3 regions of the Rhodopila sp. genome follow, and region 2 is predicted to be linked to each of the others. Evidence: predicted binding sites of a transcription regulator. Region 2 holds the regulator's gene; each other region holds the start of a gene.
What was found. Region 2 encodes LexA, which represses DNA repair genes until DNA is damaged. Its sites were predicted from a motif close to TGTTCTANNTANGTTC; they were not measured.
Positions count from the first base shown of each region.

Region 1 (7,992 bases), 1.2 Mb from region 2:
CGGGTGGTGGCATTTCATCCAGGCCGAGGCGTAGGCGATCAACGCGAAACTCGCGGCGTGGCTTTCCGGAAAGCCGTAACTGCCGAAACCCTCGATCTGGGAGAACGTCCGGTCGGCGAAGTCCGCGGAGTAGCCACGCTCGACCATGCCGGCGATCAGCTTCTGTTTGAAATGCGAGACGCCGCCGGTGAACTTGAACGTCGCCATGCTGCGCCGCAGTGCATCGGCTTCGGTGGGCGTGAAGCCGGCACAGACGATCGCCACCTGCATCGCCTGTTCCTGGAACAGCGGCACGCCCAGGGTTTTTTCCAGCACCCGGCGCAGTTCCGGGGTCGGATAAACCACCTGCTCTAGCCCATCGCGGCGGCGCAGATACGGATGCACCATGTCGCCCTGGATCGGCCCCGGGCGCACGATCGCCACTTGAATGACGATATCATAGAACGTGCTCGGCTTCAGCCTCGGCAGCATCGACATCTGCGCCCGGGATTCGATCTGGAAGGTACCCAGCGTGTCGGCCTTGCGGATCATGGCGTAGGTCGCGGGATCTTCCGCCGGGATCGTCGCCAGGTTCAGCCGTTGGCGTTTATGTTCCGCTAGAAGATCGAATGCACGGCGCATGCAACCCAGCATGCCCAGGCCCAGCACGTCGACCTTCATGAAGCGCAGAACGTCGATATCGTCCTTGTCCCACTCGATCACCTGGCGGTTGACCATGCTGGCCGGCTCGATGGGCACTAGGTCGTCCAGACGATCTTCTGTCAGAACAAAACCGCCAGGATGCTGCGACATGTGCCGGGGAAAACCGATCAGCTCCCGAGCCAGGTCAAGGGTCAGGCGCAGCCGGCGGTCGGCCAAGTTGAAATTCAGTGCCGCGGCGTGTTCCTCGGCGACGCCTTCCTCGCTCCAGCTCCACACCTGGGACGCCAGTGCGCCGGTCACGTCCTCGGTCAGCCCCAGCGCCTTGCCGACATCGCGCACCGCGCCGCGGCCGCGATAGCGGATGATCGTCGCGCACAACGCCGAACGGTGGCGGCCGTAGGTTTCGTAGATCCACTGGATCACTTCCTCACGCCGCTCATGCTCGAAATCCACGTCGATATCGGGCGGCTCGCGGCGTTCGGCACTGACGAAACGCTCGAACAGCAGGTCACTGCGGGTCGGGTCGATCGAGGTGATGCCCAGCACGAAACACACCGCCGAATTGGCCGCCGATCCGCGCCCCTGGCACAGGATGTCCTGTGACCGCGCGAACCGCACGATGCTGTCCACGGTGAGGAAATACGGTGCGTATTGCAGCCCGTCGATCAGGTCGAGTTCATGACGAAGCTGCTTGCGGACCTTGTCGGGCAGCCCGTCCGGATATCGCGCCGCGGCGCCTTCCCAGGTGCGCTGCTCCAGGGTCTGCTGCGCCGTCAGGCCGGCGATGTGGACTTCGTGCGGATACTGGTAACGCAGCTCATCGAGGCTGAAACGGCAGCGTTGCGCAATCTGCTGGGTGTGGGCGATGGCGTCGGGATGGCGAGTAAACAGTCGAACCATTTCTTCCGGCGACTGAAGCTGCCGCACCGCCGACCATTCCCGGCGGTGCCCCAGCTCATCGATGCCGCAGCCCTCGCGGATACAGCTCAGCACGTCCTGCAGGATGCGTCGGCCGGCGGCATGATATAGCACGTCGTTGGTGGCGACGGTGGGCACGCCCAGCGACCCCGCCTGATCGGCGATGCTACGCAGCCGCACCGCGTCGTTGGGCCGGTGCATCAAGGTCAGCGCCACATATCCCCGGTCGCCGAAGTCGGCCTTCAGGCGGCGGATGTTGGCCTCGGTCGGATCGGTGCAGAGGATCGCGACCAGCCCCTCGGCGGCTGCCGCCAGATCAGGCCAGTATAGTTCGCATTTGCCCTTGCCGGCGCGTCCCTTGCCGACCGACAGCAGCCGGGTCAGCCGGGAATACGCCGCCCGATCGGTCGGATACACCAGCACCGAGGGTCCATCGGCCAGATCCAGCCGGCATCCGACGATCAGCCTGATCCCGGCCTCGCGCGCCCGCTGATGCGCCCGCACGATGCCGGCGAGCGAGTTGCGGTCGGTGACGGCGAGCGACTTCATGCCAAGCACAGCCGCTCTGGCGATCAGTTCCTCGATATGCGAGGCACCACGCAGAAAGCTATAGTTCGTGGTGACCTGGAGTTCGGTATACATCGGGTTCAAAAAACCCCGTGCAGGAACCAGCGCATATCGCCGCTGTCGGGATCGCTGCCATTGCCGCGCCGGAACAGCCAGAAGCGGCGGCCGTCCTCGTCCTCGACCCGGAAATAGTCGCGCACCGAGGCCCATTCGCGGTCGCGCTTCCACCATTCCCCGGCAATCCGTTCCGGGCCATCGGCGTGACGCACGCGATGGCGCACCCGCCGCCAGGTGAACGCGACCGGCGGGTGATCCGGCAGCAGCGCCATTGCCTCCACCGGCTGTGGCGGGTGCAACAGCCGCACCGGCCGGGGCAGGTCCGCCGGCCAGCCGCCGTTGAGGCGCGACAACGCCGGCACCCGGCGCACCGATCGTTCCGGCACGTCGCTTTGCACCGCGGCGACGCGGTAGACCTTGGCCTCTCCCAAGCGGTTGGTCAGCCGGTCCAGCAGCGGCGCGAGGTCAGGGGTCGGTTCCGCGACCAGGGACGATGCGGTCTGCACAAACCCCAGAGCATCGGCATTGGCGACCACCAGCCGCATCGCCTCCACCCCCAATCCGGGATCGATTTGTTCCAGCCGTTCATTCAGCATGCGCCCGAGATGACCCGCATCGCGGCCGGGACGAGCCAGGCCGATGCGGATGGCCTGCATCGATCCATCCAGGCGTTCGAACAGCAGGTCCAACCGGCGCGCACCCAGCCCGGCGCGTTCCAGATCGCCACAGACCATGTCGAGCAGCCGAGCGATGACGCAACGGAAGGCTTCCGCCGTTAGCAGCGGCTCGACAAACCCCAGCCTGGCCTGGATCAACGCTGGTGGCACGACCGGCACGATCGGTTCGAACAACCGCCCCGCCGCCTGGTCCAGCCTCGATGCCACTATCGTCCCGAAGCGTCGGACCAGAGGTGCTCGGGCGGCGGCGGCCAAGGCGCCAACCCGCTCGAACCCCATCAGCCGCAGATCGGCCAGCACATCGGGCGGCAATCGCAAGGCCTCGATCGGCAGCTTTGCCATGACATCCGCATCCGGGGGCACCACGCCGCCGCCGCCAAATCGAGCGACGGCGTGCGCAACGGCGGGGGTATCGGCGACGGCGGCATGGGCGGTCCAGCCTTGGTCGCGGAACCGGTGCAACAGATCACGCAGTAGCCAGGTTTCCCCGCCATGCAGATGCGCGCTGCCGGTGACGTCGATCCACAGCCCGTCGGGTGGATCGGCCGCGGTCAGCGGTGCATAGCGCAGGCACTCCGCCGCCAGTCGCTGCAATTCCGCTGCATCGCCTGCCGGGTCGGCGTCATGCACCAAAAGCCCCGGAACCAAGGCCTGCGCTTGGGCCAGCTTTATTCCCACCCGCAGCCCTAGCTTCGCCGCCGAGGCATCCACTGCCGTCACTATCCGGCCGATGGCGGTGATCACAGGAAGAAGGTCGGGGCGCTGCCCCGAACCCCGCCAAGGGCCGTGGCCCTTGGAACCATGACTTAAGGGGAGATGAGAGGGGGGCGACCGAGACGGTAGCCCTGTCCGTGTTGCCCCCCTCTCATCCCCCCTTAAATGATCGGGATCAAAGGGGGCACGCCCCCTTTGCGGGTCCAGGGCAGCGCCCTGGCCTTGCCTTCCCTCAAGCCGCCCGAGACGATCGGTCGGAAAGCTCGGAAACCAGACCGAGACGACCCGTCGCATCGCAAGCCTCCACTATCCAGGACCCCGGCTCACCGCCGCGGCATCGGGTCAGATCCAGCCGCCAGCGGGCGCGTCCCAGGCCCGGCGTATCCGGGGCGTGCGGCAGGGCGGGTGGCGAGGCCAACGCGGTGATCCGCCAGCTTGTGACAGCGGCGCTGGGTTGGTTCAGCACCGGATCGTCGAAGCTTGGGCTGCGGCGGATCAGGATCGCCAGGATGCCGGCCTGCTCCGCCGCCAGTTGCAGCCGGCGCGAGGCGACCAGGGTCAGCCGCCCGGTGTGTTCGGCCACCACGGCGGCGAGACCGCGATGGCGCAGGCCTTCTTCCATCACCGCCAGCACGGCCTTGCCGGCTTCGGCGAATACCACCCGGTCCGGCTGCAGCCCGGCACCGGCAAGGCCAGGGGCGAACAGGTCGGCCTGTCGCAGCACCCACAGGATGGGACCATCGAGCCGCGCCAGGATGCCAGCGGTGAACAGGCTGGCGGCGGCGGCATGTTCGGTATCGGGTCCGGCCGAGGCGGCGTCATGCAGCGCGCCCAGGCGAATGCCGCCGGTGGGCAACACTTGATCGATCGCCTCGATGCCCAAGGGAAGCGACCGTTCCGCTAGCCCGCGGACGTGACGACGTTCGATCCGAGCGATCCGCTGCCGCAGCAGGCTGATCGCCGGTGACGGCGGACGCGACGGCAAAACCCCGGCAGACGAAACTCCGGCAGACGAAACTCCGGCAGACGAAACTCCGGCAACAGCCTGCGTTTTGGCGGTTGATTCAGTTGGTCGGTTTGGTCTGGCGGGGATAGCGAAGTTTGAGAACATAGAAAGAACATAACGCGCCGACCCAGCGCGAGTCGAGTCGCATCTTATTGCCAGTCGGCCCTCATACGATTGACCCGTTGCAAGGCGAGCCGCGCCTACCGCTTGGCTGAGCGAAAATTAAGGCCGCCGGACGCGCCACAGCGCCCCCAACTTGTGTCCCAAGAGCGGTTCATTCCCGGTTATTCGAACAAGCCGCCGGCGATCGGGCCCAACCCGGTCATCCAACCGACCGCGAGACTAACCGCCGCGAACATAACGCCGCGACAGGATCCGCAAATGATCGCGGAAATGCGGCCGCAGCCGTTCCGTCCAGGGCGTTGCGGCCGCGTTCTTCCAGTCCGCGCCGGTGCTCACCTCGGGCGAGGCCAGGTGATACAGCGCCAGATAGCGATGGGTGCCCTTCGGGTCGCGAAATCGCCGCGCCGACAGCACGCCAGGGACGGCGGCCAGGGCAGGGATGTGCTCGTGGTCATACCATTCGTTGAACTCGGCCTCGTGTTCGGCGACCACGTTCATCGCATTCACCAGCAGACCGCCAGCCCCGGCCGGACTGTCGGCCTCACCGGGCAAGGTCTGCTCGCCGTCGAAGCGGATCAGCCGAGTACACATCGGGCCGACCCGTTTCGACCACGGCGACAGGTTGTCGTGGGCGATGTTCAAGTACGGCCCGCTCGACAGCACCGCCAGGCTTTCAAGGTTGTAGCCGGCGACCGCCTGTTTCGGATTGGCGACGCCGATCCAGCGCTCGCACAGCCCAAATCCGGGCACGCGCTGACGTTCCGGCAGGTGCTCCAGGTCGTACCAGTCGTGAAACTCATCCTGATGCGCGTTGCTGAAATCGAACGCCACCAGAAGGATACCCTTGGCCATCGCTACGCCTCCTCAGTTGGTTGGACGCTCGCCGCGCCAGAGCCCGGCGCGATCGTGCTCAGGTCGCGATCTGATCCAGTTCCCGTCCGGCATGATCCGGCGTGAACCACCAGACCCCCAGAGCCATGCAGGCCATCGCCGCCGGGATCAGCAGGAACGCCGCGGCGAACGACCCGGTGCGCTGCTGCAGCCCGACCGCCAGGAATGGCCACAGCACGAAGCCGAACAGCCAGGCGACCGACCAGGAAAACCCATTGCCGATGCCACGGATGCGGGTCGGATAGACCTCCGCGGTCAGGATCATGCTGGGTCCCCAGAAACCCAGGAAGCCGATGCTCCACAGCAGCCCGTAGATCCACAATTCGGTGTCGGTCTTGGCAAATACCCAAAGCGTGATGAACACTGCCCCCTCCGCCAGCATCACGTAGAACGCGGGGCGCCGCCCGAAACGGTCGGAAATCCAGCCCGAGGCGAGCAGGCCGAGGAATCCCACCAGCCCCCACCAGATGTAGAACTGCCCATACATCGCGGTGGACCAGTGCCGCTCTTGCGCCAGATACAGCGGCATCCAGCCCCCGACCGTGCCATAGATCGTGGTCGAGCAGCAGGCGATGAAGGTTGCCACCCCGGTGTTGCGCCGCATGTCCGGCAGGAACAGTTGCCGCAAGGGGATTCGTTTTGCCTTGCTGACCCACTCCCGGTCGTCGGCCGACAGCGGCGCGCCGCGCGCCTCGGCTCGGGCAATGCGGGCCTTGCGATCCTGCATACGCACCCAGTATGGCGACTCCGGACACTTCGCCCGCACATAGACCGCGATCAGTGCCACCACCGCGGGCACCGCGAATGCGAAGCGCCAGCCGAAATCAGCGATGATGTAGGTGGCGATCGCGCCCGCCAGGGCGGCGCCGAAGCACCAGGTGCCTCGGCTGATGCCGATGACCCGCCCGCGCAGCCGCGCCGGCCAGGTCTCCGCCACCAGCATCGATCCCAGCGACCACTCGCCGTTCAGTGCGAAATTCACCACGCAGCGGACCGCGACGAACGCGGTCCAGGTGGTGCAGATCGCCAGCACCGGCATCATCAGCGAGAACAGCGCGATGTTGATCGCCAGCAGCGACCGGCGTCCGTAGCGATCCGCCAGCCACGGCCAGACGAACATGCCGGCGATGCCGACCAGCAGCGCGATCTGCAACCCCGAACGATACTCGGGGATGGTAAGTGCGAAATCCTTGATCAGCAATGGCGAGGCGAGCGCGAAGATCACCCCGTCCATGCCGTCGAATCCCCAGCCCAGGCCGTTGGCGACCGCGATATGGATATGCGTGGGCGTGATCCTGGTCTGCTCCGAGGCGGCACGGAATGCGGCGGACTCGCGATATCGTTCTTCAAGCGAACCAGCCTCGGGCGTGAGGATTTCGGCGCCTGCGACGGCACTCATGATCTTGGTGCTCCGTGTCTCCCTGCCGGGCAGTAGGCCCGCGGAATTCGGATCAGTCCAGACCCTGACTACTATGTGGCTGAAATTCGCGGGTGGAAGCCAGACCCGGGATGGAGGTTCCGCCGCGTGCGATCCTGTTCCAGCCAGAAGAACCGGGTAATCTCGGCAGTGGCATCGACCGGGGCCGCGCGACGGCTTCTCAACCCGGTGATGCGTTCCGATTTTTGCGCCTACACTGGCATGTCGAAATCGCTGGAACCGAGTCGCCAACCATGTTGCACGTGACCAAACTGGCCGTCGGAGTGCGTGACACCGACCATCTGCGCCGAATGCAGGCCACGAGGATGCGGGATCATCCGCCGTTGCGTCACCGCACGCGCAACTTCCCCAGGCGGCGGTCCGAGGTGATCGACGGCGGCTCGATGTATTGGGTCATCGCCGGCACCATGCTGGCTCGCCAGCGGATACTGGACATCATCGAGGACCAACGCGACGACCAGACCGCCTGCGCCAGTTTTATCCTTGATCCCGAAATCGTTGCGCTGGCCGGGCGCCCAACCCGGCCGTTTCAGGGCTGGCGCTATCTCGATCCCGATGGCGCGCCGCTCGATCTGCCGGCGATCGGCGCGATCCTCGGCCTCGACAGCCTGCCGGCGGCGCTGCGCCATGAACTGCGCGCGCTGTGCCTGCTCTGACCCAAGCCCGCAGGTCGCGTCCGGGCAAGACCTAATCCGTCTGATCCGTGGACGCACATTGGATTTCGCACGCGTGCTGCCAAATCCCATCTGCCTGGTTGTCGGGACATCCGGCTTCCCGCCACAGGAAGTAGGCGCGCTCGCGGATCTGCTCCTCGAGCCTGATCTTATGTTCGGTTTTCGTTTGAAGGGAATCACCATAAGGCATCAATGGCCCGCCCCGACTGACGTGTAGTCTGGCTTTCAGTTTTTCCTCTTCGTGATGCGGAACTATCTCTGCCGCGGCGGCAGCCTCCAAAGCCT
Region 1 is NZ_OZ255846.1:4,856,583-4,864,574, reverse strand. It holds gene ACQY4T_RS23390 (error-prone DNA polymerase) at 1-2,202, opposite strand, end outside; gene ACQY4T_RS23385 (Y-family DNA polymerase) at 2,208-3,605, opposite strand; gene ACQY4T_RS23380 (ImuA family protein) at 3,808-4,560, opposite strand; gene ACQY4T_RS23375 (hypothetical protein) at 4,924-5,556, opposite strand; gene ACQY4T_RS23370 (MFS transporter) at 5,615-6,994, opposite strand; gene ACQY4T_RS23365 (DUF1489 family protein) at 7,267-7,689, shown strand; gene ACQY4T_RS23360 (DUF2934 domain-containing protein) at 7,721-7,992, opposite strand, start outside.
Region 1: ACQY4T_RS23380 (ImuA family protein) is a predicted target of LexA. The motif match lies at 4,681-4,696, and genes of this name have one in related genera.

Region 2 (7,992 bases):
CGAAGACTGACGAGATCATTATCGCCGACAGTCAACGCAATCGTTTGCAAATTTACAAGAAGGTGCGGGATTACGTAGATTTCCAGGCTAACCTTTAGTTAGTGCGGGGCGCCGAAACCTTCCGGCGCTCCGATCATCCCGCGGTGCGCGCGCGGCGAGGCAATGCAAACGCTGGCGCCGTGCCGTGCCGGATCGCTTGGCGTCATCAGTGAGATCTTGGACGTCGCCAGTTGAGCGAGAAGGGCTGCGGTGAGGGTTTGTACATGGCGCTGAACGTCACGCATATCGTATTGAGATAGATAGCTCAGCGCGCTGTTCAGGACGTAGATCGAGCAGTGAGCGGGGTTGCCTCGGGTGAACCTCATTGCGTCGGGCTGCAGCATCAAGGGCTTGTCATAGCTGCTGGATCCGGGGGCAAGAGAATGCCAGCCGGCCGTAGCCGGAGACCAGTCCGGTTGCCGCTCGCGGTTCCAATAAGCGACGGCGACGCCGGTGATACCGAGCATCCATTTGTAACAAGCGGAGAAGGCGAAGTCGGCGATCGACGCATCGATCGGCAGGTAGCCGGAGGCCAGCGTGAAATCGACCAACAGCAGCGCTCCGACCTTATCAGCCAAGGCACGCAAGGCGGTTAGGTCCACGCGCTCGCCGGTCAGGTAAGAGATGTAGCTAGTCGCGATGATGCGGGTGCTGGCGTCTACGCACGATGCCAAACGACCCTGGTCGTTGCCCTGCGCCTGACGCAGCCGTATCGACGGTTGGCGGCGCAGAGCTATCGGTGCGACGACGGACGGGTATTCGTGCGCATCGATGGCGACGGAATCGCCTTCACGCCAATCGATGCTTTCGGCGACGATGCTTACGCCTTCGGCAACGTTGCTGACGAAGCCGATATCCCCGGGCAATACGCCCCAAAGACGGGCCATGCCGGCGCGGGCGCCCTCGACCTGTCTTTCCTGGTTGGCACGGCCGGACGGGCCGCTGCTCTTATCTTCGACGTAGCGTAGCAACGCTGCATCATGCGTACGTAGGGCGGCGGTCTCGCCGCCCTGCGCAGACGTGTGCGACGCCGGGAGGGAGGCGGAAATCCGCTTGGTCGAAGAGTGCAGTCATCTGGTCCTCGCTGATCACGGCTCAATCGGTCCGGTGGCATCCGCACCAAACGGATGGTGCGATCGCTCTGAGGTAGCGGGCCGACGTTTTGGCTGTGGTTGGCGTTGCGGCCGAGGCTGGATCAATCGTCGTGCGATACGACCGATCCGGCGGTCGTTCCGCCGTCGATAACGATTGTCTGTCCGGTGGTGAAGCTTCCCGCGGCGGATGCGAGGAAGACGGCCGCGCCTGCGATTTCGTCCGGTTCGCCGATGCGCTGCAGAGGGGTATCCTTGGTGCGCTTGCGATATAGCGTCGGATTTTCCCATAACGCCCTGGCAAAATCCGTTCGCACCAGACCCGGTGCGATGGCATTGGCACGGATGTTCATCGGCCCCCATTCCACTGCGATGTTTCGTGCCAACTGCATATCGGCTGCCTTGGAGATCGCGTAGGTGCCGAGCTGGGCGGAACCGCGCAGACCGCCGATGGAGGAGATGATGATCACCGAACCGCCGCCGCGTTTCGCGATGTGCGGGAGCGCCATGTTTGCAAGCCACCAGTTGCTGCGTACGTTGGAGCCCATCACCCGTTCATAAGCGTCATCGGGCATGCCAGCGGCCGGCCCGAGATAGGGGTTCACCCCGGCGTTCTGCACAAGTATGTCGATCCCGCCGCAGCGTGACAGTGTTTGATCGACAAGATTCCGCAGTTCCTCCTTGCGGGCGATGTGGCAGGGGATGACAACCGCCTTGCCGCCATTGTCGCGAATTTTAGCGGCGACGGCCTCGCACGCGTCTGGCTTCCGGCTTGAGACAACGACGGTCGCGCCATGTTCTGCCATACGAGTGGCGATGGCGAGGCCTATTCCTTTGGTAGATCCGGTGACCATGGCGACTTTGCCGGTAAGGTCGAATAGTGACGCCATCCTGATCTTTCCTCTTTAAAAGGTTTATGGCTCCTGGGCTGCGCGGCGTGGCGCTTGCCGGAAACGGCCGGCACTGCGAGTTTGCCGCTATCGCGCGGCTTGCCGAGCCGTTACCCATGAGTATGCTGGGCTGATCGGGAACGTCAATCAGGCGACAACATGCCAATCAGACGCACCGGCGTTTACCGCCGCGAACAACTCACTCGGCTGTTGCATCCGGCTAGCATTGCGGTCATCGGTGCCTCGACGAGACCTGGTTCATTTGGCAAGCAGGTGCTTGCCAACATGGACCACTATAGCGGTAGGGCCTATCCGGTAAACGCGCGCTACAACACGATCGGCGCGCGCGCCTGCTATCCGAATGTTCGCGACCTGCCTGAGGTGCCGGATTGCGCGGTGATTACCGCGGCACGGGAAGCTGTCGAGGAAATCGTGCTGGACTGCGCCAAGGCCGGAGTTGGGGGTGCCATCATCTTTGCCTCGGGTTACTCCGAGACCGGAAAGGACGACCGGATCGTCCAGCAAGAACGTTTGGCGGCGATCGCGCAGGAGACCGGCTTGCGGATTGTCGGACCAAACTGCATCGGCGTGGTGAATGCCCTTTTGGACAGTCGAGTAACGTTCATGGACATCACGCCTATCCCGAAGCCCGAACGGAACGCGGTCGGGATCATCAGCCAGTCGGGGGCGTTGGGCATGGCACTCGCGCAAGGCGTGGTGCGAGGGCTCTCGGTCAGCCATGTCATGACGTCAGGCAATTCTTGTGACGTGGATATGGCGGACTTCGTCAACTACCTGGCGACCGATCCGGCCTGCGGATCGATCGCCTGCGTGTTCGAGGGCATGGCGACGCCGGACCGGCTGTTGCTCGCGGCGGACAATGCGTGGGCGGCCGACAAGCCGTTGGTGATATTCAAGATGGCGACCGGCGAGCAAGGTGCGCAGGCCGCCATGTCGCATACCGGATCACTGGCTGGTTCGAATGCGTCCTATCGAGCCGTCTTCAAGCGCGCGGGCGCGGTCGTGGTGGACGACTTCGAGGCGTTGATGGAAACGGCTGCGTTCTTTGCCAAGGCGCCGGCGCCGACAGCATCGGGCGCGGCGATCGTCGCAGCCTCGGGCGGGGCCGCGATCATGGCGGCTGATCGCGCTGAGCAGCACGGCGTGCCGCTGCCGCAACCGTGTGCCGACGTGCGGGCGATTCTGGAGTCACGCATCCCTGAGTTTGGGTCATCACGCAACCCCTGCGACGTCACCGCGCAAATCCTGGCCGACCCGGAATCGCTTGGCGTTTGCGCGAACGCTCTGCTGAGCGACCCGCAATACGGCGTTCTGGTTTCGCCTTTGACCTATGGCTATGCGCCGTCGGCGAAACGGCCGCAGACCTACAGCGCGTTGGCCGAGCAGCACGGCAAGATGGCCTGCGTTGCGTGGCAGACGGAATGGCAGGATGGACCGGGCGTCGTGGAGGCCAATCAGTGCAACAAGGTTGCGCTGTTCCGGTCGATGAGCGCGTGTTTCGCCGCATTGGCCGCTTGGCAATGGCGTGCCGATAAGCGCATGGCTGGTGCCCAAACTGTCGCCTCAACGTCGGCTGAAACGCTGGTTCGGGCCAGGGAATTGCTTGCGGCTGCTGATGGGCGGACCCTTACGGAGCGCGAGGCGAAGGTGGTCTTGGGGTTTTATGGTGTGCCCGTCGTCGGCGAGCGGCTAGCGACATCGATTGAAGACGCAGTGAACGCGGCGGCGGCGCTCGGTTATCCGGTGGTGCTGAAGGTCGAGTCTCCGGACCTGCTGCACAAAACCGAGGCGGGGGTGATCCGGCTGAACCTGCGCGATTCTGACGAGGTGCGGGAGGGTTATGCGGCAGTGATGGCGAACGCGGCAAAGGTCTCGCCACCGCCGCTGATCCACGGGGTGCTGGTGCAGCCCTTGGTGCCGCAGGGGATCGAGATCGTTGTGGGGGCTCGTAACGATGCTTTATTCGGACCGATGATCGTTGTCGGGCTCGGCGGCATTCTGGTCGAGGTGCTGCGAGACACCGCTTTGTCGCCGGCTCCGGTAACACCGTTTGAGGCCGCTAATCTGCTGCAGCAACTCAAGGGCGTGAAGTTGCTGGAAGGTTTTCGAGGCATGCCTGCGGTGGATATGAAGCGGTTGGCCCAGGTCATCAGCGATGTATCCCGTCTAGCGGCGGATCATCGCGATTCGATTGTGGAACTGGATGTGAACCCGGTTATTTGCGCGGGAGCTCGGATTACGGCGGTGGATGCGCTTATGGTGCTGGGGTGACGGGATGGCAGCAGGATCAACCGCTGGCAAAGCCTCGATTAGAAGTGTCGTGACGAGCTTCAGCCGCACGGTGATCAAGACTTGGCAGGTCGCCCAGACTTTGCGGGCCCGCGGCCGCGAAAATCTGGGGCACTGTCGAGCTAAACATTGGGCTTTAATATGTCCGCATCAGCGCGACGATCCGGCCCTGCACCTTGACCTGGTCAGCGGGAAAGATGCGGGTCTCGTGCCTGACATTGCATGGCTCGAGCGCGATTGAATTGCCGCGGCGGCGCAGTCGTTTCAGCGTGACCTCATTGTCGTCGACAAGTGCCACGACGATTTGCCCGTTTTCGGCGGTATCACCCTTGCGAATGATGACGGTGTCGCCGTCCAGGATCCCGGCCTCAACCATAGAGTCGCCTGCAACCTCGAGACCGTAATGTTCGCCTGGGCCAAGGAGGGCAAGCGGTACCTCGATGTAACTGGTGGTATCGCGGAGTGCCTCGATCGGCAGGCCGGCGGCGATGCGGCCGTGCATCGGCAACTGGATCGCACCTGCATCGTTCGCGGTGCGAACCCCAGAGAGACGCTGGGTGAAATCGCCTCGGATGACATTTGGCTTAAAGGCGGGCGGCATATCGCTTTCCGTGGGCGAGGACGCCGGGGTTTCGCGTGACAGCATGTTGTCCGGCAGACGCAGCACGTCCAGGGCACGAGCACGATGATGCCGACGGGCGAGATATCCCCGTTCCTCCAACGCCGAGATCAGCCGGTGGATGCCCGATTTCGACTTGAGCTTCAGAGCGTCCTTCATCTCTTCGAAACTTGGAGAAAAACCGGTCTGCTTCAGATGGCGATCGATGTAGACCAGCAGTTCGTATTGCTTGCGCGTCAACATTGCGGACTTCCTTGCGTAACCGCCGGAACAAACCGGCAACCCTGGAAGCCGTTCTATGTTGGTTCCATTGCTGTCGTCAAGCGAAACTGTGGATAATTTTGCACATCCCAGTATCTAAGCGGGGTTTCTTGAAGCTATAGCCTCACAAACCGAGCGAATCGAGTCGGATTATGCGGACCTCTGCGCCTTCCGGCAGGGCGGGGTCGTTTGGGGCACGCAAGACAAGCGCGTCGGCATTCGCCAGCCGTCGAAGCATCGCCGAATCCTGCACCGGGAAGGGGGTAACGACGAAACGGCCGTTTTCATCGATTCGCAACGTTGCCCGTAGATGGTCCGCGCGCCGATCATTCTGCTTTACTGGCGTGCCGAGGAATGCCGAGGAAACCGGTGGTGATGCGTCAGACAAACCGGACAATCGGGCCAGCGCCGGCAGCAGGAACAAGATCGCGCAGACCAAGGCGGAAACCGGGTTACCTGGCAGACCGAGAACAGGGGTGACGCCGAGTTGGCCGAACAGGAGCGGTTTGCCAGGACGCATGGCAATTTGCCAGAAATCAAGCGTCATCCCTCGAGCCTGCAGCGCCGCGATAACCAGGTCGTGGTCGCCCACCGAGGCTCCGCCCGTGGTGACCAACATGTCCATGCCGACGACCGTGTCGGCGACGGCACCTATCGCGGCCTCCTGGTCTCGCGCGACCGGCAGGATTACGGCCTCACCGCCGGCAGCTTGGACCAAGGCGGCGAGCGCATGAGAGTTGGAGCTTACGATACCACCGGGTGGAATTGGCTCGCCAGGCATAGCTATCTCGTCGCCGGTGGCCAGGATGGCGACGCGGGGGCGGCGGTGTACTGACAGCCATGGGTAATTGGCGGCGGCGGCCAAGCCGATATCGCGCGCCGTCAGTCGTCGCCCAGACCGGATCACGACATCTCCGGCGGCGAAGTCTTGCCCGGCGCGACGGATGTGCCGGCCGGCGACCGCTGAATGGTTAACACGGACACGATCGCCTTGGCGGGTAGCGTCTTCTTGAAGCAGGATGGCGTCCGCGCCGGTCGGGATAACGCTGCCAGTGAATAGGCGGATGGCTTCGCCTGGGCCAACCTGCCCGTCGAAAGGATGACCAGCCGGCGCGGCGCCGATCACGCGCAGATCGGCGTCGATGACGCCATCCATGGCGCGCAGCGCATAACCGTCCATCGCCGAGACGTCTGCGGGAGGTTGCGTCAGGCGCGCGGTCACATGCTCGGCGGTGACACGGTTCCAGGCGTTGGCAAGGGCGACGATCTCGGCAGGTTCTGCGCGCAATGCATTCAATATGCGGGCGCGGGCTTCCTCGACGCTGATCATGCTTCGCTCCTGAGACGTGAGATCATTCTGGGCGAAGGCGGTAAGCGTCTCAAGTCGCTGGCGCGAGCGGGTGGGTATCGGGCGGTCACAAGCCGCCCATGAAGTTGATACCGAGCCGTGTTAGACTCGCCTGACGTTGGTGAACAGAATCAGGCCCTTCATCATGTCGGCCAAGTTGTTACGATATGCAACGGGCTGATAGTAAGTGTCCGTCCGGAAGCTTTTTGAGTCTTTAGAGTCGGTTAGCCAGGGGGGGTTGAATTCATTGAATCTTCTGTGATTCGATCGGCGGGTTCGATTCGCGAGGTGGCTGATGTGGACGACCGAGAACCGTCATCGCTACGAGCGGGACAAGCTGCGTTACCCGTGTGACCTGACCGACGAAGAATGGGCGCAGGTGAAACCGATGATCCCGCCGGCCAAGCGCGGCGGGCGGCGGCGGGAGGTTGATGTGCGGGAAGTGTTGAATGGCATCATGTATGTCCTCAGCACCGGTTGTCCGTGGCGTTACATCCCCAAGGACCTGCCGCCGCGAAGCACGCTGTATGACTACATGCAACGCTGGGACTACGATGGGACGTTGGGAAAAATCCACTACGAACTCTACCAAAGATGCCGCGCCTTGGTGGACCGCCAGGCCAGTCCGACCGCCTGCATGATCGACAGCCAGAGCGTCAAGAGCGCCGAAAAAGGGGGGCCTGCATCGATCCCAAGGGGTATGATGCGGGGAAGAAAGTCAGTGGCAAGAAGCGACATATCCTGGTCGATACCGAGGGCTTGTTGATGCACGCCGTGGTTCACCCGGCCGACCTCCAGGATCGCGATGGCGGCGTGCTGGTGTTGGCGACATTGTTCGGGCTGTTCCCGTTCCTGAAGAAGCTGTTCGCTGATGCCGGCTACCAGGGCCCGCAATTCCGCCAGCAACTGGCCAAGCTGCTGCCACGGCTCTCGGTGGAAATCGTCAAACGCTCCGATACTGCCAGCAGCTTCGAGATTTTACCCAGACGCTGGGTCGTGGAACGGACCCTTGCTTGGCTCAACCGATGCCGACGCCTGGCCAAGGATTTCGAGAACCTGAGCCGTAACGCCCTCACCTTCATCAAACTTGCTTCGATCCGACTGATGCTGAGAAAGCTAAGCAATCCGGCCTAAACTTTCCGGACAGACTCTAAAGGCCCAGCGGCATCGCCGGCGCGTCTTGAAACGCCTGGCGCTGGATGTCGGCCGCCAGGGACTTTTGCGCAGATGCATCGGTGGTTTGTAGCCACTGATCGCGCAGCGCTTCCAGCTTCGGCAATGTAGGCCAGCCGAACCAAGCGTTGTTGCCGTTTCCGCGCAACAGTGCGTTGCCAGCCGGGTTATCCAGGTCCAGGCCGCCCCACATGGAGCCAAAAATGCTCCAGCCGCCATCGGCGATCGGTTGGCGTCGTGTCGTCCGCTGCACAACCGTGC
Region 2 is NZ_OZ255846.1:3,624,132-3,632,123, forward strand. It holds gene ACQY4T_RS17755 (NHL repeat-containing protein) at 1-98, shown strand, start outside; gene ACQY4T_RS17760 (aminotransferase class V-fold PLP-dependent enzyme) at 99-1,010, opposite strand; gene ACQY4T_RS17765 (SDR family NAD(P)-dependent oxidoreductase) at 1,235-2,020, opposite strand; gene ACQY4T_RS17770 (acetate--CoA ligase family protein) at 2,180-4,312, shown strand; gene lexA (transcriptional repressor LexA) at 4,467-5,192, opposite strand; gene ACQY4T_RS17780 (molybdopterin molybdotransferase MoeA) at 5,335-6,540, opposite strand; partial or broken gene ACQY4T_RS17785 (IS5 family transposase) at 6,947-7,692, shown strand; gene ACQY4T_RS17790 (ABC transporter substrate-binding protein) at 7,709-7,992, opposite strand, start outside.

Region 3 (7,992 bases), 2.5 Mb from region 2:
AGCAGCACGCCGGCGCCGTCCTCGGCCATTCGCCGGATCGCGCCGCGAAGCTGTTCGCCGCAGTCGCAGCGCATGCTGCCGAGCAGGTCACCGGTGAAACATTCCGAGTGGATGCGGACCAGCGGGGCCGGGTGCTCCTCCGGCCGACCGATCACAATCGCGAGATGTTCGAGCGCCGAACCGTGGCTGCGGAACGCCACCACGCGGCTGTCGGGGGCGCCGTTGAGCGGCACGTCGGCGGAAACGATCCGGGTCAGGCCCGCCACTTCGATCTCGGCATAGTCCATGACGTCGGCCGCGGCGATGGTGATCAGGCCATGCGCGGCGCTATCCGCGCGGTTCGGCAGCGGCGCGGCGAGGATCGCCGGCAGCAGTCGGCCGATCTTGGCGAGCCGGATCGCGGCATCCGCAAGCGGTGGCGCGGTGGCCAACTGGAGCACCTCGCGCACTGTCGGCTGCGCCGCCATTGGATCCGCCAGCGCCTGGAAAATATCGATGGTTCCGATTGGCGCGGGCAACGAGACGGCAACCGCGGCGGACTCCGCTGACATCGGTGTGCGCAGGATCGCCGCCGCCCGGGCTGGGGCGAGGATCAGCAGAGCGGCGGTCCCGGCAATGTCCTGCAGTTCCGCCAGAGCGTCGGGGCCAGCGGTTTCCGCGGCCAGGATCAGCAGTCCGGGGTCGCCCGCGAGGACCACGGGCACGCCGCGTCTGAGGTCGGAAGCGGCTCGATGCACCTGGCGCAGGTGCAACCTTGCCTGATCGGCGATCATCGTTGCGTTGGCGGCGGCATTAATCGACATCCCGTACCTGCCAAATCGCACATTCAGGTTTCTCGGCGCCGCGGATTGAAAGACTTCGGTACATTCGATAACCAAATTTCGTCACTATTGACCTTCAATGTGATCTAAGCGCGGCATTTCGCAGTAGCGAGAGGTGACGAGGAGATGGCTGCAACCAGAGCGTCTATCAAGCGATTAGGCCGCTTGGTTGGCGTTAAACGTCACGGGGAACCTACCGGACGCCGTTGGGACCACGCAATCGTATGAATCGCCGAAGTTCATAAAGCCTACGGAACCGATTTTGTCGCAATTGGAGAATATATATGATAGTGGTGTCGTCCTAAAAGGAATCGAGCTGTGGCGCCGGTCAAAAAGCCACGTCCAACACTTAAGGTAAGAGGAACTCGCTGATGTCTGCGGAACGCCCGGTCCTGATCGTCGATGACGACGACGCTCTGCGTGAAACCTTGGTTGACCAGCTCGCCGTGGACGGCGAATTTGTTGCGACGGAGGCGGGTTCGGTCAAGGCGGCCGAGGAATGCCTGACCGGGAAGGATGCCCGTTTCGACGCAGTGATTCTCGACGTCGGTCTGCCCGACGGTGATGGCCGCGACCTGTGCGCCAAGCTGCGCAAGCAGGGCCATCGTATGCCGATCATCATGCTGACCGGGTTCGACAGCGAGACCGACGTAGTCAAGGGGCTGGATTGCGGGGCCAACGACTATATCGCCAAGCCGTTCAAGCTTGCCGTGCTGCTGGCCCGGTTGCGCGCGCAGTTGCGGATCTTCGAAAACAGCGAGGATGCGGTGTTTACCATCGGGCCGTACACTTTCCGTCCGGCGGCCAAGCTGCTGCAAGAGCCGGCCAAGAACCGGCGCATCCGGCTGACCGAGAAGGAAGCGGCAATCCTGAAGTTCCTGTATCGCGCCGGCACCCGTTCGGTGGCCCGCCAAGTGCTGCTGAACGAGGTCTGGGGCTACAACGCCGCGGTGACGACGCACACGCTGGAGACCCACATCTACCGGCTGCGCCAGAAGATCGAGCCTGATCCGGCCAATGCGCGGCTTCTGGTGACCGAGGGCGGTGGCTACCGGCTGGATCCGGAGGGCATTCCCGCCGGCCGCGTCCCGGCCACGATGCAGGTTTGAACGGCGACCGCAGATCGGTCAGTATCGCGCATCAGGACGCGCGATACTGGGCGCCCAAGGGTGGACGCCGAGGGTCTGACAGTGCTGTGCGATCGGATATGGAAAAAGCCCTCTCGCGAGGGCTTTTTTTGCATGAGGGTGCGGGGATCAGATCTTCTCGACCTGGGAATACTCCAGTTCGACCGGCGTGGAGCGGCCGAAGATCGACACGCTGACCTTGACGCGGCCCTTTTCCTCGTCGACGTCCTCAACCGTGCCGTTGAAGCTGGTGAACGGACCGTCGGCGACGCGCACCTGCTCGCCGATTTCGTAGAGCACGGCGGGGCGCGGGCGGTCGACGCCTTCCTGGCTCTGCTTCAGGATGCGCTCCGCCTCGGCCTCGCTGATCGGACTCGGCCTGGTGCGGCTGCCGAGGAATCCGGTCACCTTCGGTGTGTTCTTCACCAGGTGCCAGGCGTCATCGGTCAGGTCCATCTTCACCAGGACGTAGCCGGGGAAGAACTTGTGCTCGCTGTTGATTTTCCGGCCGCGCTTGACCTCGACGACATTCTCGGACGGCACCAGCACAGCCTCGAACTGGTCGGCCAGACCCTTCTGCGCGGCCTGCTCGGTGATCTGCTGGGCGATCTTCTTCTCGAAGCCTGAATAAACGTGGACGACGTACCAGTTCTTGGCCATTTTTCCCGGAACCTCTCAGATGCCCACGTTGAACAAAGCGCGCACCCCGAGGCCGATCACCTGATCGACGACGAAGAAGAAGATGGCGGCGACCGCGGCCATGGCAAAGACCAGGCCGGTGGTTACCAGAGTCTCCTTGCGGGTGGGCCAGGTTACCCTTGCCACTTCCGCTCTGACCTCACGCACGAATTTTGCCGGTTGGAATGCCACGTTCGTCTAATCCCTCGATGACCGCCGAACCGACCCCGATACCCGGATGTCCAGGCCTCGGCCCGTCAACTGGCAGGGGTGGAGGGTCTCGAACCCCCAGCCTCCGGTTTTGGAGACCGGCGCTCTAGCCAATTGAGCTACACCCCTACAGTGGACCGGCGCGCGCTGCATGGGATCGGACGCGGCGGAGCGCCGTAGAAAGGATGCACACGCGGCGTTGTCAAGCGTTATGGCCGCCGGACCGAGCGGACGGCCGATGCGCGGCGGATGGGCATCGACGGCGGGTGGCCTAAAGAGTCGGCCGACGCGCTTTCTGTTCTTATCTTGTTCTTGACAACCGCTTAGGGTTATGAGATCACAGATCCGAACATAGTATGAACATGCCCCGCTGATTTGGGGCTGGGCCCGATAGAGAGTTGGGCCCGATAGAGCGTTGGGCCGAAGAGAGTCGGGCCCCGAGGAGACTGCGGATGGACGGCCAGATCGACCGCGATGCCATCATCGCGATGGAGAACGCGACGCTGCCGGAAACCCAGCCGGCGGAGCGGTTCCCGTCACGCCAGGCGGCTGGACGCGGCGCGGTCAGCAATCCGGGCGTACGGTTCGACCGCCATACCGCCTTGCCGTTCGACGACGGATGGGAAACGTTGTCGCAGGACGTCGGCGAGCTGCCGCGGCTCGACACCACGCTGACGCGCGATTCGACCCGTTCGGCGATCAGTTGGAATTCGTCGCCCGATATCGGCTTCGACCGAGCGGTCAATCCGTACCGCGGCTGCGAACACGGCTGCATCTACTGCTATGCGCGTCCGACGCATGCGTATCTGGGCTATTCGCCTGGCCTCGATTTCGAAACCAAGCTGGTCTTCAAGCCCGAAATTGCCGAACTTCTGGAGAAGGAGCTGCGCAAGCCGGGATACGTTCCGCGCACCCTGGCGCTCGGGTCCAACACCGACCCGTACCAGCCGGTCGAGCGCACGCTGAAACTGACCCGGTCGGTGCTGCAGGTGCTGGATCGGTTCAACCACCCGGTCGGGATCGTCACCAAGTCCGCGGGCGTGCTGCGCGACCTCGATATCCTGTCGTCGATGGCGAAGCGAAACCTGGCGCGCGTGCATATCTCGGTCACCACGCTGGATGCGCGGCTGGCGCGGGTGATGGAGCCGCGTGCCGCGACGCCGGCGCGCCGGCTGCAGGCCATTGCCGAACTGACCCGGGCCGGCGTGCCCGCGGGGGTGCTGGCCGCGCCGATGATCCCGGCGCTGAACGATGCCGAGATGGAGAAGATCCTGCAGGCCGCCGCCCGCGCCGGCGCCCGCCATGCCGGCTTCGTGTTGCTGCGCCTGCCGCTGGAGCTGCGGCAAATGTTCGAGGACTGGCTGCACGCGCATTTCCCCGACCGCGCGCGCCACGTGCTCAGTCTGATCCGGCAGACCCGGTCCGGTGAGCTGAACGATCCCCGGTTCCATCATCGGTTCACCGGCCAGGGGGTGTATGCCGATCTGCTGATGAGCCGGTTCACCCGCGCCGCTCGGCAGTTCGGGTTCGGCGAGGCTCGGGCGCAATTGGACTGCGGCCGGTTCACCGTCCCGGCCGGGTCCGCCGATGGCGCACCCAGCCAGATGTCGCTTTTCTGATCGCCGGCTCAACGGCAGGCGAAGGCGGCGATTGACGCCGCACGAAACCCCACCCTATCCTTAAAGCCAATTCAAGAAAGAGGGCCCCGCTGGCCCACGGGCAGGGAGGGCTGAGTTAGTGCACGACGCTGCACGCATTTTGCAACTGATCGTCAATGGTGCGGCGTCCGGATGCATCTATGGGTTGATCGCCCTCGGCTTCGTGCTGATCTACAAAGCGACCGAGATGGTGAACTTCGCCCAGGGCGACGTCATGATGCTGGGTGGCTTCGTCGCGTTCAGCCTGATCGCCAACTATCATCTGCCATACTGGGTCGGCGGCCTGCTCGCCATCCTGATCACCGCGGCCTTTGGCTACGCGCTGGATGCGCTGATCATCCGACGAGTCATCGGTCAGCCGCAGTTTGCCGTGGTGATGCTGACCCTCGGCCTCGGCTTCATTTTTCGCGCCGCCGCCGGCATTACCTGGGGCTACGATTCGGTCGGGTTCGACACGCCGTTTACCAACAAGACCGTGAATGTCGGCGGCCTGATCCTGGGCCAGGACAATCTGTCGATCATCGTCGGCACGGTGCTGTTGTGTGGCGTGTTGTATCTGTTTTTCAGCAAGACACGCATCGGCGTGGCGATGCAGGCGGCGTCGCAGAACCAGCTTGCCGCGTATTATATGGGCATCCCGGTGCGGACGATCTTTTCGTTGATCTGGGCAATCAGCGCGGGCGTCGCGTGCCTGGCGGGTATTCTATTGTCGCCGGTTTCGATGATCGACGTGAACATGGGCTTCCTCGGCATCAAGGCCTTCGCCGCGGCGGTGATCGGCGGCTTCGGCAGCATTCCGGGGTCGTTGGTCGGCGGCGTCATCGTCGGCATCACCGAACAATTCGCCGGCTACAAGCTGCCGGCCGGGTTCCAGGAGGTGACCTCCAACGTCGTGCTGCTGCTGATGTTGTTCATCCGGCCGCAAGGTTTGTTCGCGGAACGCATGGGCAAGCGGGTCTGAGCGATGCGGTATCTGTTCCGTACTCAGTACAAGCAGGATGTCGGATTATTCCGCCATAACGGTGACCGGTTCTGGTATGGCCTGCTGCTGCTGCTGGTGCTGGCTGGTCCGGCCTTGTTGGGTGAGTTCTATATCGGCGAATTGGGTGCGGTGTTCATCTTCGCCATTGCCGGCGTCGGATTGATGCTGCTGGTGGGCTACACCGGGCTGATCAGCCTGGGTCATGCCGCGTTCCTGGGGATCGGCGCCTACGTCAACGCGGTGCTGCTGGCGAGGGGCGTGCCGTTCCTGGTGACCCTGCCGGCCGCCGGGTTGTTTGCCGCGCTGTGCGGCGCCGCGATCGGTCGGCCGACGTTGCGCATGAGCGGGCTTTACCTGGCGATCGCGACCTTGGCGTTCGGCAGCATCGTCGGCACGGTGCTGCAGAAATGGACCGCGGTGACCGGCGGCTTCGACGGTTTCGCGGTGCCGACACCAACCATATTCGGCGTCGCCATCGAGGGCGCGACGGGCATCTACTACGTAGCGCTGGCGGTGCTGGTGTTCGTGTTATGGGTGTCGGCCAACCTGCTGCGATCGCCCGCCGGGCGCGCCATGGTCGCGATCCGCGACAGCGAGGTATCGGCGCAGAGCATGGGCATCCACCTGGCGCGGTACAAGACGCTGGTGTTCGCGATCAGCGCGGGGATGACGGGCCTGGCGGGGGCGTTGTTCGCGCACTACGTCCGCTATTTGGCACCCGACTCGTTCGACGTGCTCCTGTCGGTGCAGTTCGTGACCATCTGTTTCGTCGGCGGCCTGGGGTCGCTGCGCGGGGCTATTCTGGGTGCGATGTTCGTGCGGCTGCTGCCGCAGTTGATCGCCATCGTGCGCGACGACCTGCCGTTCGGCATCGGCCGGCTGCCGGGCCTGGAGCCGTCGTTGTTCGGCTTGGTGCTGGTGCTGGTGATCCTGTTCCAGCCGGGCGGGCTGAACGGCATGTGGCTGAAGATGAAGACCTGGTTCCAGGCGTTTCCGTTCAAGCGACAGGCCAGTTTCCGGCGGCAAAAATCCTATGCCAAGTCGGAGCGACTGAGATGATCCTGTTCCAGGCCGAGGACATCTCGGTGCGGTTCGGCGGAATCCGAGCGGTCGATGCCGTCAGCTTCGATGTGCGCAAGGGCGAGGTGTTTTCGATCATCGGGCCGAACGGTGCCGGCAAGACGACGATCTTCAACCTGATCAGCCGTATATACAACCCGACGTCGGGCAAGCTGGTCTTCGAGGACAAGGACATCACCCGCACGCCATCCTGGCAGATCGCCGGCCTGGGGATCGCGCGGACCTTCCAGAACATCGAGTTGTTCCCCAACGCGACGCTGCTGCAGAACCTGCTGATCGGGCGGCATTGTCACTCGCGGGTCGGCTTCGTTCCGCAGATGGCGTTCCTGCCGTCGGTTCGGCGCGCCGAACTGGCGCATCGCGAGAAGGTGGAGGACGTCATCGCCTTCCTCGGCCTGCAGCGCTACCGCAATACGCTGATCGCCAACCTGCCATACGGGGTCCGCAAGGTGGTGGAACTGGGTCGCGCGCTGTGCATCGAGCCGAAGCTGCTGCTGCTGGACGAGCCGTCCTCGGGGCTGAATGTGGAAGAGACCGAGGGCATGGGGTTCTGGGTCGAGGACATCAAGAAGGACCTTGGCATCACCGTCATCATGGTCGAGCACGACATGGCGCTGGTGAACCAGGTGTCGGACCGGGTGATGGCGCTGAACTACGGAAAGGTTATTGCGATGGGCACGCCGCACGAGGTGCAGACCCATCCGGAGGTGGTGAAGGCTTACCTGGGTGCAGAGGTGGCGGCATGACCGGAGCCTTGCTGCGGGTCGATTCCATCGAGACGTTCTATGGCCCGATCCAGGCGATCCGCGGTGTCTCGCTGGATGTGGACCAGGGTCAGATCGTTACAGTGCTGGGCGCCAACGGGGCGGGAAAGACCAGCGTGCTGCGGACAGTTTGCGGTGTTCTGGACCCGGAACGAGGTCGCGTGATGTTCGAAGGCCGCGATATCGCCCGCATGCCGCCCGATCAGGTGATGCGTCTAGGCATTTGTCACGTGCCGGAGGGGCGCGAAATCTTCCCGTTCCTGACGGTGCGCGAGAACCTCGACATGGGTGCCTATACGCGCCACGACTCGGCCGGGGTGGCGCGCGACATCGCGCTTTGCTTCGAGTATTTCCCGCGCCTGAAGGAGCGCGAGAGCCAGCGCGCCGGGCTGCTGTCGGGTGGCGAACAGCAGATGCTGGCGATCAGCCGAGCGCTGATGGGCAGCCCGAAACTGCTGTTGCTGGACGAGCCGTCGCTGGGGCTTTCGCCGCTGCTGGTGCAGCAGATTTTCGGCATCATCCGCCGCATCAACCGCGAGCAGAACGTGGCCATCCTGCTGGTCGAGCAGAACGCCCATATCGCCTTGCAGACGGCCGATTTCGGCTACGTGCTGGAGGTCGGACGCATCGTCGCGGCGGATGAATGCAGAAACCTGATGCAGCGTTCCGATA
Region 3 is NZ_OZ255846.1:872,730-880,721, reverse strand. It holds gene ribA (GTP cyclohydrolase II) at 1-803, opposite strand, end outside; gene ACQY4T_RS04660 (response regulator transcription factor) at 1,193-1,930, shown strand; gene nusG (transcription termination/antitermination protein NusG) at 2,078-2,608, opposite strand; gene secE (preprotein translocase subunit SecE) at 2,624-2,818, opposite strand; tRNA gene ACQY4T_RS04645 (tRNA-Trp) at 2,889-2,965, opposite strand; gene ACQY4T_RS04640 (PA0069 family radical SAM protein) at 3,289-4,455, shown strand; gene ACQY4T_RS04635 (branched-chain amino acid ABC transporter permease) at 4,574-5,455, shown strand; gene ACQY4T_RS04630 (branched-chain amino acid ABC transporter permease) at 5,459-6,535, shown strand; gene ACQY4T_RS04625 (ABC transporter ATP-binding protein) at 6,532-7,302, shown strand; gene ACQY4T_RS04620 (ABC transporter ATP-binding protein) at 7,299-7,992, shown strand, end outside.
Region 3: ACQY4T_RS04640 (PA0069 family radical SAM protein) is a predicted target of LexA. The motif match lies at 3,133-3,148, and genes of this name have one in related genera.